2 regions of the Paenibacillus sp. FSL P2-0089 genome follow, and region 1 is predicted to be linked to the other one. Evidence: predicted binding sites of a transcription regulator. Region 1 holds the regulator's gene; the other holds the start of a gene.
What was found. The regulator Rex, encoded in region 1, represses fermentation and respiration genes when NADH is low (regulators of the CRP and FNR family bind a similar motif). The targets are predictions, from matches to a motif close to TTGTGAAATATTTCACAA.
Positions count from the first base shown of each region.

Region 2: NST69_RS07275 (flavocytochrome c) is a predicted target of Rex. The motif match lies at 2,241-2,258, and genes of this name have one in related genera.

Region 1 covers NZ_CP152006.1:4,571,886-4,577,537, forward strand. Annotated here, with positions in the region: gene NST69_RS19140 (AAA family ATPase) at 1-574, opposite strand, end outside; gene NST69_RS19145 (hypothetical protein) at 567-1,109, opposite strand; gene NST69_RS19150 (aminoglycoside adenylyltransferase domain-containing protein) at 1,335-1,502, opposite strand; gene NST69_RS19155 (DUF5590 domain-containing protein) at 1,814-2,335, opposite strand; gene NST69_RS19160 (amidohydrolase) at 2,365-3,666, opposite strand; gene NST69_RS19165 (redox-sensing transcriptional repressor Rex) at 3,656-4,306, opposite strand; gene dinG (ATP-dependent DNA helicase DinG) at 4,456-5,652, opposite strand, start outside.
Region 2 covers NZ_CP152006.1:1,805,795-1,811,446, reverse strand. Annotated here, with positions in the region: gene dcuS (DcuS/MalK family sensor histidine kinase) at 1-199, opposite strand, end outside; gene NST69_RS07280 (FMN-binding protein) at 404-763, opposite strand; gene NST69_RS07275 (flavocytochrome c) at 789-2,219, opposite strand; gene NST69_RS07270 (hypothetical protein) at 2,404-2,862, shown strand; gene NST69_RS07265 (response regulator) at 2,989-3,708, opposite strand; gene NST69_RS07260 (lactate utilization protein) at 3,865-4,542, opposite strand; gene NST69_RS07255 (Crp/Fnr family transcriptional regulator) at 4,637-5,338, shown strand; gene NST69_RS07250 (MFS transporter) at 5,372-5,652, opposite strand, start outside.

The DNA.
Region 1 (5,652 bases):
CGCGCTGTTGTCCGCCTTCGCGCTTCCCGCCGATGACGTCGATTTCATCAATGAAAATAATGGCGCTTTGCTTATTCTCCTTGAGTGCGCGTGTGCGGGCATCCTTGAACAAATCGCGTACGCGTCCCGCACCCACACCGACATACATCTCAACGAATTCACTACCCGAGGCAGCTACAAACACGGAGCCCGTATAATGCGCCGCAGCCTTGGCCATCAGCGTCTTTCCTGTTCCAGGAGGACCTGTAAGCAGAATCCCCTTGAGCGGGCGAATCCCGAACTTGCTGATTTCTTCATGCCGGATCAGGAAGTCCAGCGCTTCACGCAGCTCCTGCTTGGCATTGTCCTGTCCGCCGATCTCTTCAAAGGTCAGCTTGGAGGGGCCGTTCTTCTTACGCTTCTTATCTGCACCTGCATTGACGGTCAGACCGCCGCGGGCATGGGCAATGAACAGGAGCGCGGCCACCATACCCATCGCTATGATTACAGGGAAGATATTAATCCCCACAAAAGCCATAAAAATCAGCATGACCGGAATGAATCCAGCTACAACCTCTTTCCAGTACTTAGGCATTGTTCCACACTCCCATCTTGGCTGCTGCACGCGGCAGAATGATAAATTTGCTCTCTGTGCCGTTGCTCAGGCTTACATATACATTATTGTCGTCAATCTCTGTGGTAGCTGTAACCCCGCTGTACTTGCTCTCCTGCTCCTTCAATCCGTCCAGCTTGGCTGGTATCAATGTATACTTCCGGCTCTCCATCGCTTCTGCTACAGAGAACATCGCTTTATCCCAATACTCATCCAGCAGTTCACTCGGCTTCTGTTCCACATCCAGCTTCAGGGTCCGTCCGTCAATAGCAGTGCTGCCTTCTCTTGATACATACTGCACCAGTTCACGTAATTTCGTGCCCGGCTGCAAATCCAGTTTCAAAGTGACCTCATTGCGTTTAATAGTAATATGGGAATCCTTCACTCCCTCGTAGGATGATACCAGCTTCTGCAGCGGCTCCTGCACCGCGAATGTACGGTAAGAATACCAGCCACCAAACAATAATGCAGCAGACAGCAGAGACGTTAGCAGTACAGGCACAAGACGAAGTTTCAAGAAACGTCCTCCTCTCAATAATGACCGAGCATAACTCTATAATAAAGACCAGCCAGCGTGTCTAGCGCCCATCCGAGACTGACATGCTCTTAAGCATGTCTTAGTACAAGTAGTAGTATATCATAGGTGTATATACGATTTTACATAAAGTTGTGAATATATTTAAAATTTTTGATACTAATTTCTGGATGTTTCAATAGATAATCATTTTAGACCGGCCAACTGTTACTCCAGATTACGCTTGATTTCAGCCATCATATATTCTGCAAAATCAGTTAATTCGCGCGGTTCATAGCCTTCGGCGACTGCCGCACCGCAATATTCCTTCAGACACTGTCTAAGCAAGCCGTGATAGACTTCCGGCAACTGCTGCAGCCCCCACTCCCTGGTGATTTCTTAATATGCAAAATCCGCCGCCAGATCAGCATCCTCAAAGCCGCCGCACACATAATTCTCATCAGTTCTGTACCGCTCTAAATGCGCTTCCGAATGACGATCAGCAGATCAATTTCGCTTTAATCATCCAAATGTGCTAAAATTTCCTATTTCATCTTCCTCGACATATATGTAGGTTAGCGCTAGCAGACGAGGTATACACTCCGTATATCAATTGATGTATCTCAAACTTTTCAACATGATGGATAAAAAAACGGAGGAACAGATAATCTGTCCCCCCGTTTTTATTCTGCCGCTCACCGCTTAGCTTAACGGTTCGGCAGGCTGTACCCCTCACCGATGGCGCTGCCATCCTTGAAGCGGTAGAAGTTGTAATAGAATCGCCCGTCTTTTTTGTAAAATAGCTGCCAGGCATATTCCCCGTTGTATACACCGGGCAGCAGCCGTTCGATCGTAATATCCGGCAGCTGGGCGGCTATGATTCCGCGCATTTTCTCTTCTGAGGTGCCATTGCTCAGTTCCTCAGCATACAGGTCGTTGTCGCCTCCGGCAGGCTTGCCCTCCAAGGTGAAACGGACCCACACCATCAGCTCGGTCCCTGCTTCATTTTTACCGGTCAGCACCCAATAGATCTCATTCTCATTCCAGACAGATTTCTGAGCCTTGGTTACCTCTGTTAGTCCGGCACGCGCCCGGGCCAGCTCCTTGGCCTCACTCCGCTCGTTCCACTGGTCCTTCATAATGTAGGCATAGAACTGGCTTAGTCCGAACAGAAGGAGCAGCACCACGGTAATCCCCAGCCAGATCCATTTTCTCCTCTTCTTCTTCACCACGCTGCTTCCTTTCCCGTTCCCCTGAATTACCGTTTAAGCAGGCTCTCGAACGTCTCCTGTGCTTTGCGGCGGATGGCTTCTTCATCAAGTGTCAGGCATTGTCCATGCTTCACAACCTGCTGGCCGTTCACCCATACATGCTCCACATCCTTGGCACTTGCCGAATATACGGCATGGGAGAGCAGATCGGTATGCGGCAGCAGATGAGGCTGGTCAATATCAAGTGCGATGAAGTCGGCCTTCATTCCTGCTGCAAGCCGGCCTACCCCGCTTAGGAAAATAGACTGAGCCCCATACTCCGTAGCCATCAGAAGCGCCTCAGGAGCCGGTACCGCTGTAGGATCACCGCTTACACCCTTGTGGATCAGAGCCGCCAGCCTCATCTCTTCGAACATATCCAGATTATTGTTACTTGCCGCTCCGTCTGTACCCAGGGAAACCTTAACCCCGGCTCGCAGCAGCTCAGGAACACGCGCAACACCACTCGCCAGCTTAAGGTTACTGCCGGGGTTATGCGACACGCCAACGTTATAGCGGGCCAGAATCCCAATCTCTTCATCATTCAGATGAACCCCGTGGGCAATGAGCGAAGGACGGGTGAACATCCCGAGCTTCTCCAGATGCGCGACCGGACGCAGGCCGTAGTCGGCCACGTTCTGTTCCACTTCATGGCGCGTCTCGGACATATGGGTGTGCATTGGCAGGTCCAGATCATGGGCAGCCTGCACAAACTTCATGAAAAACTCTGGAGGACAGGTGTACGGGGCGTGCGGTGAGAGCATGGACGTAATTCTGCCGTCAGCCTTGCCGTGCCAGTTACGGGCAAAAGCAATCGCCTCAGCGAGCTTCGCTTGCTGTACCTCTTCCGGGCACAGCCCAATTACGCCGCGCATTAACACCGCACGAATACCGGACTGCTCGGTCACTTCCGCTACCCGGTCCATATGATCATACATATCGAGGAAGGTGGTTGTGCCGCCCTTCAGCATCTCCAGCACGGACAACGAGGTTCCCCAATATACATCATCACCAGTGAATTTCTCTTCCATCGGCCACATCTTCTCCTGCAGCCAAGTCTGAAGCACCATATCGTCGCCGTACCCGCGCAGCAGTGACATTGCAGTATGACCATGGGTATTGACCAGACCAGGCATGAACAGCAGACGGCTGCCGTCTACGACCTGTGCGCCATCCTCCACTACCGGCTCAGCTTCACCTATGTAAGTAATCAAATCATTCTCCAGGGTCATGTACCCGCTCAGTACCGGCTTGTCACTGCCCGGAACCAGGAAGTGCCCATTCTTGATTATCGTGATCTTACTGCTCATCTTCAGCCTCATCCTTTCCATCATGCAGATAATAGGCCAAGCTCTGCAGATCTGTGGTGAAATCTGCGGCATGAATCCGGATATTGGCAGGCGTCTTGAGAATAACCGGTGCGAAGTTCAGAATCGCCTCGATACCGGAATCGACAAGAATATCAGCTACGTTCTGGGCTTCGCTGTCGGGCACGGTAATAATCCCGATCCGGATGCCCTGCGAGCGGATTGTACTGCTTAGCTCCTCCATCGGCTGCACAACCAGCGAGTTGATCTGCTGGCCCACCTTCGGCGGGTAGGCATCGAAGATGGCAGTAATCTTCATCGTATCCTTCAAGTAAGCGTTGTAGTTAGACAAGGCATGACCGAGATTACCGGCTCCAACCAGTGCAACATTAATTTGCTGGTCAAGCTTCAGGATATGGCGGATCTTCTCAATCAGATAAGATACATCATAGCCGATGCCTTTTCTGCCAAAATCACCGAAATAAGCCAAATCCTTGCGGATCTGGGCGGGATTCAGATCAAGCTTCTGGCCCAGCTCCTGAGAAGAGACTGTGGAGATTTCACGTTTTTGGAGATCGTTCAGGAAACGCAGGTACACTGGGAGCCTGCGCACGACGGCCTCCGATATTTTATCCGATTTCATGTATTCTCCTCCTTAAAAGTTTTGTTAGCCTACACTTCATTCCGTACAATTATAGCAACCGTGCCCCGCCGCCTGCCGGAGTGGCAGGACAGGCGGGAACGGATCTTCAGGATAATCATGACTTATTAATAATAGCAATAGCAGATGAATTAGGAAACCCCGCCGTCATCCAGCCATTCGGCAATTCTCGGGACCATCTGCTCGGTGAGCATATGCTCCATCTTGGGACCGGGGAGCGAGTACAGGAAGTACTTTCCGTAATGCGATTCAATGACTCTGGTATCGTACACAATTACGATGCCCCGGTCCTGCGCCGTGCGGACCAGCCGCCCGAAGCCCTGCTTGAAGCGGATGACAGCCTGCGGCACGGACAGCTTCATGAACGGATTCTTCTTCTGTGCCTGAAGCAGCTCTGACTTCGCTTCTGCCAGCGGGTGATTCGGCGGCTGGAACGGCAGTCTGACAATCGCCAGGCAGGTCAATGCTTCTCCCGGGATATCCACCCCTTCCCAGAAGCTGCTGGTACCCAGCAAGACCGAAGCCGGGCTGTCCTGGAAGCGGCGGATCAGCTTGCTCCGGCTGCCGCCTTCCACACCTTGTCCGAGCACCGCGATATCCTGTGAGGCAAGTGCCTCCTTCAGCGGTTCATACACCTGACGCAGCATCTTGTAGGAGGTGAACAGCACCAGCATCCGTCCCCGTGTAGTTACAGCTGTCTCGGCAAGGGAGTGCACGAGGGTGTCCACAAAGCGGGCATCCCCAATACTCCCCTTGACGCTCGGGAAGTCCCGGGGGATGACCAGGAGAGCCTGCTCACGATACTTGAATGGCGACGGAAGCAGTGCAGTCATCAGACGCCGCTGCTCTGCAGCCTCGCCAAGCCCCAGGTTATCAATCATGAACTGGAAGGATTTATCCACGGATAAGGTGGCCGAGGTCAGGATAATGCTCTTCTTCTTATCGAAGAACAGCTCCCTGAGCTGGGTGCTGACATCTACAGGAACAGCATACATTTGCAGCGACTTGCCCTTATAATTACCGCTTCCCTCCAGCCAATACACGATATTCTCATCGTTCAGACTCATGAAGAAGCGGATCTGCTCTCTAATGGATGCCAGATCCTTGAATAACCCGCCGATATCGGTCACAAGACTGTCTGAGGAGGATTGGCTGTCCGTGTCTCGCATCTCACTGAGCATTTTGTCGCCCTTGCGGATGATATCGCTCAGACTGAGGTTCAGTGTATTCTCAAGGGCAGCCAGCTCCTCCCAATCCTTCGGCTTCTTGCCCGGCTGCAGGCGTGCCACCAGCTGGCCTGCTTCACCGGCCCCGGCATCGCTGCGCTC
Region 2 (5,652 bases), 2.8 Mb from region 1:
CACTGAGTCCCTCAGAGACCAGCGGAATCAGGGCGATGGTACGGGCAATCGTAATCGCCTTATCCTCCAGCGCCTGCCGGGTCTGCGGAATAATCTGATTCCGGAAAATAAAATATAAAATCAGCAGTACCAGCAGGACAACGGCAGACACCATGACGGCAATCATTGTGCGCAGACTGTAGCTTTTTTTCCTGGCCACTGGTGCGAAGACCTCCCTTCATGTCCCATATTCCTATACCATTCGAACTATATTATTTGAACTAGAATTTGTAAAGCTACTCCAGAGTGATTGTTTCTGGGGATGTAACTATGCAGCAAGCCCAGCCGTTCTGCCGGAGACAGGAGGGCTGGGCTTGCTGGAATGAACTTTTCACAACTCTTGTATAGACAAATAGATGATAGCTTACTGCTCCTTGGCCTGTTCCAGCGCCTGGGTCACCGCTTCAATAATTCCGCCGCTGGAGCCGGAAGCCCCGGAGAGGGCGTCTACGCCTTCTGTGGTTTGCTTTTCAATAATTTCAGGAATCGTATTCTCTACAGCCGCATCGATCATCGCCTGCGTCTCCTTATGCTCCTTTACGGTAATGGCGTCGATCTTCTCATCTTTGATCTCTACCGCCACTTTAATATCACTCTTAACCCCTTTGCCTGTTCCATCATATGTCCCGTCCACATACTTGCCGGAAGATGATGAGCATCCAGCTGTTAGTACTGTTGCAGCCGCGAGGGCAGAGAACAGCAAGGTTTTTGTCCACTTGTGCATGAATAATTCCTCCTTCTGAAAGTTCCTATTTCTTAAGTGCCTTCACAGCTTCATCCGCTGCGATCCGCCCGAAGGTAGTGATGTCTGCCAGTGCATTACCGCCCAGACGGTTCGCGCCGTGTACTCCGCCGGTTACTTCGCCCGCAGCATACAGCCCGGCAATGACCTGATCCTTGGTATCCAGCACCTGAGCCTGGGTGTTAATTGCTACTCCGCCCATGGTATGGTGGATTCCCGGTGTTACCTGAATTGCATAATACTTACCCTTTTCAAAAGACAGCTTAAGATCCGGCCGTTCAAACTCTGTATCCTTGCCGGAAGCAACGAAGCCATTATACGTTTTCAGTGTATCCGCAAGCGCTTTGCCATCTACACCAATCTGTGCCGCCAATTCTTCAGGTGTTGCCGCTTCTTTGACCAGATCCATTCCAAAGTAAACCTCAGTTGCCTTCAGGTTCGCACGCAGCTCATCATTGAAGATCAGGTAAGCTACTTTACCGGATTGGGCCAGAATATTCTGGGACACGACATCGCGGGTCAGCAGTTCATTCGTGAATCGCTTGCCTTCGCTATTGACCAGAATCGCACCGTCTCCGCGTACCCCTTCCGTGATCAGCACGCCTTGATTCGGAATGGTGGTCGGATGAATCTGAATCTCCTTCATGTCTACAAGCTTGGCACCAATCTTCTCTGCCATCGTTGTACCATCTCCGGTTGCGCCCGGGTGGTTAGTGGTAGAGAACCCTTCCAGCTTCGGCTGGTACCCCTTGATCATGTCCATGTTAGCTCCAAAACCGCCAGCCGCCAGGATAACGGAATTCGCACTAATCGTGTACTGCTTGCCATCCTTATCCGTCACCTTCACTCCAGTAACCACGCCGTCCTTGTTCTTGACGATCTCATCGGCAGTCGTCCGCAGGCGCACATCAATCTTGTACTCCTCCAGCTTCTTCTTCAGCGCGACTACGATGAAATTCCCTGCCGCTTCCCCGCCTGCCGGACGGTGAATCCGGTTCACGCTTGCCCCGCCTGCGCGTCCCACTTCAGACAGCTCGGCTCCATTCTCCTTCAGCCACTCCACCGAAACCGCCGCACCGTTCGTAAGTGTTCTGACCAGATCCGGGTTGTTCAGGTTCTTGCCGCCCTTCATGGTATCCTCGAAATGCAGCTCCGGACTGTCTGTAATGCCAGCCGCTGCCTGATAAGGTGTTCCTGCCGCATTCAATCCGCCTTCCGCACGGACGGTGTTGCCTCCAAGCATAGGCATTTTTTCGATCAATATCACTTTGGCTCCCTGATTATGCGCTTCAATGGCAGCAGTCATTCCCGCGCCGCCGCCGCCGATAATAACAATGTCCGTAGACTCCCCTTTGGTGCTGTTACATGCAGGCAATACCACCAGACTTGCCAGCAGCAACCCCTTGCCCAGCAGACTTCCCCATCTCTTTCTGTTCATTCAGTTCTCCTCCAATTGTTATTGTGCATATTTTCACAATCATCATAACCTGAAGGAGCCCTGACAAGAATATTTAGTAATTAAAGAAATGATAAAGTAAATAAAGGTAGTGAATTTGCTTGAATGTGTTTATAGATTTATAATTGGAGCTTATACAACCGTATCACTAGGAGGAACAGAAACTATGGAAAAAAGCGAAAAATATTGGCTGGCCGGTGCTGTTCTGGCAGCAGCCGGTGTCTCCCTGATGAGCTACACCGCGAGCCGCTATACTTCATTCAAAAGAGTAGTTACCCGAACCATCCATCTGGAAGATATCGCCGCTCTGGAAATTACCCGCCTATCTTCTGTTCCCGGTGAACAGAAGGATATTGTGCTTACTGAGCCGGAAGCGATTAAGCGGATCTACGATGATTTCTCCAGCGTCCGCCTGATGAAATCCGCCCGCAATGTGAGCACAGACAACAAGTACAGCTATTACATTACCATCGTCCAGGCCGACCGGAAGCAGCGGTTCGACATTATTTTGAAGGGCAAGCATCACATGATTATCTACGACAATGACATGAACAACCCGCACCTGGTAGCCTATAAAATCATTAACGAGTTCAGTCCGCTCGCTCTGCAGCAGGCCTTCGATTGATTCTGCGCACGCTTATGTACGGCATAGCTTAATAACCTTCACAGCTAATGTGACGGCTATATGGAGTCATGGAACGCCTGGGGCAGCCTCGGGACACCTTGACTCCGTTTTATTTTAAGAGAACACTTATAGATATTTACGGATAAGCTCATGCCCTTCAGGTCTCACCTTATACATATACACCGGCCTGCCTACCGCCCCGTAGCTAAGCTCCATTTCCAGAATACCTGCCTCCGTCAGAAAAGCCAGATATTTGCGGACCGAGATCCGCGAGATGGGCGCATGACTGCTGATATCCTCCGTGGAGAACACCGGGCTCTCCAGCCGGTTAATTGTGCTCCAGATGCTCTCCAGTGTGCCTTCGGCAAGCCCTTTGGGCAGCGGCAGGGCAGCGTACTTCTCCTCTTCCGTCCCGAGCGGATGCCGCAGCAGCTTATCCAGCTGCTCCTGGCTTAGATGCTCCTTGTGCATCAGCTTATAATCTTCACGATACGCCGACAAGGCTGCCTGGAAGCGGGCAAACTCAAACGGCTTGATCAAATAATCCACGGCCCCGTTCTGCAGCGCCTTGCGGATGCTGGCATTGTCACTGGCGGCGGAGATCACAATGATATCCACCTTGCTCCCCTGCTCCCGCAGAGCAGAGAGCAGTTGCAGCCCGCTGACACGCGGCATATAAATATCCAGCAGCACCAGATCTACCTGCTGCTCCTCCAGCATAGTTCTCGCTTCATCCCCTGTCGCCGCCCAGCCCGCATACTCAAAGCCCGGCACCTGCTCCAGATAATGCCGGTTGAACTTCGCCACCATCGGGTCATCTTCAACGATTAGTACTTTAATGTTCATGGGGTCTCCTTGTCTTTTGTGCAACTATAACTACATATAACTACAACTAATATAACATTGCGGCGGAGAATTTTGGAGGGAGGTGTGCTGAGACATAGAATCAAAACTAACAAAAAGACACCAATTCGAGAAATTAACCGAACGGTGCCGAAAAAATTAAAATCCCAGAGATTCACCAACGAGGATAACCTTTATTCTCCCCGCTGTTTTACACATTCTTGTTTCGACGATGTAAGAACAGATACAATCCTCTGATTTACAATCTGCACAAGCACCATTGATTAGGCAGGGCGTTTTTTGCGGTGAATGTAAAAATGGGCTGGACGAACTCGAAAGACGGTTTGCGTTAATGGGAGCGGCATAGGTTCTGGCTCTTATCACTGCATCTTCAGCGGTCTTGCACACCTTATTCATCCCCACGACAGCAACCACACTTCTCGGTCCAAAAGTAACCGCTGCCGCCCGATTGCCCACACTGTCGATATTGACCAGTATCCCATCTTCACTAACCGCGTTGAAGCTGGTTAAATAGGTGTCGCACAAAAGAGATTGGCGCATGAGGTCATAACGTTCCTCCATCGTCTGCGCTGTATCACGATCAATGACTGCATAGTTGCCTTGGCGTACCCGGTCAAGAAGCCCGATGTCCTCAAGCGTGACTGAACCGCCCCAAGATACCGAAGACTGTTCCGGAATTAAGGATAGCGCCTTTTCCGCAGCTTCTATGGCGTTGTCACAGTAATAGGCCTCAAATTTTCTGCTTTGCAGATTTTTCATAACCTTGGAGGCTAACAGCCGGTTTCTCGCTTTGATTGAATCTTCTTTCGTTTGCATTGCTCTTCCTCCGTTCTGACGTTAGACAAGGCGGCTAAACTTCGTGTGTATGTATGATTAATATAGTATAGTGGAAATAAAAAGGATGTTGCACATGCAACGCGAAGCCGCTCAGAATAACTTAGAGTCCATATGTCAATCACGTTTATTTTCAGGGATTTCCCCTGATGATATTCCCCAAATGCTAAAATGTCTGTCAGCCACGCGGAAAGAATATGCAAAAGATGAGATGGTGGTACGGGAGGGCGATTTCGTTGATGATGTCGGCATCATATTGCAGGGCAGCGCTCAAAGTACGAAATTGAACGTCAAAGGAAAACAAATTATTGTATCCCTCCATTACCCGGGTGGATATACCGCTGTTCTCACAGCTGCCAGCCGTGGAAGAAGATGCCCGATGTCAGTACAGGCCATAGAACCGCTTGAGGTGCTGTTTATTCCTATCCAAAACATATTGAGTCCTTGCACAAAATTATGTAAGGCACACGAACAGTTACTTGGTAATCTTTTCGATAGTATTGCCGAACGTGCGTTAGAATTGCATGACCGGAATGATTGTCTGATTATGCCGACTATTCGGGATAAGGTTTTAACTTATTTAACAAGAGTTATGCGTGATGCTGGAACCGAGACTTTTACGATTCCCTTTGACCGGGAGGCGATGGCCGAGTATCTGGACGTAGACCGCAGCGCCCTATCCAGAGAGCTGGCATGGATGAAGCGGGACGGCTTGATTGAGTTTAGTAGGAATGAATTTAGACTATTATCAAAAGCAGTAGAGAAGGATATTCACTAACGGGAAGCGAGGCTGGTGATATATGACACTGGGTTATGAATGCTTTTGCGTATTTAAATTCAGCAACCCCCGCACCACCACCCAGCTCCCCAGCGGCGCCGCGCCCAGCAGCAGCATTAGCAACGTGATCGTCCGCAGGGACTGATCCAGTGACAGCACGGCGATGAAGATCAGCAGGCCGAGGAGGCGGCCGCTCATCAGGCTAAGCTCCCTGAGCACTACCAGCTCCACGCGTTTGCCGGCGCTCTCCTCGGACACTCCCATCAGGTCGAAGCTGGTGGACAGCATCGGCAGCATGTAGAGCGGCAGGCAGA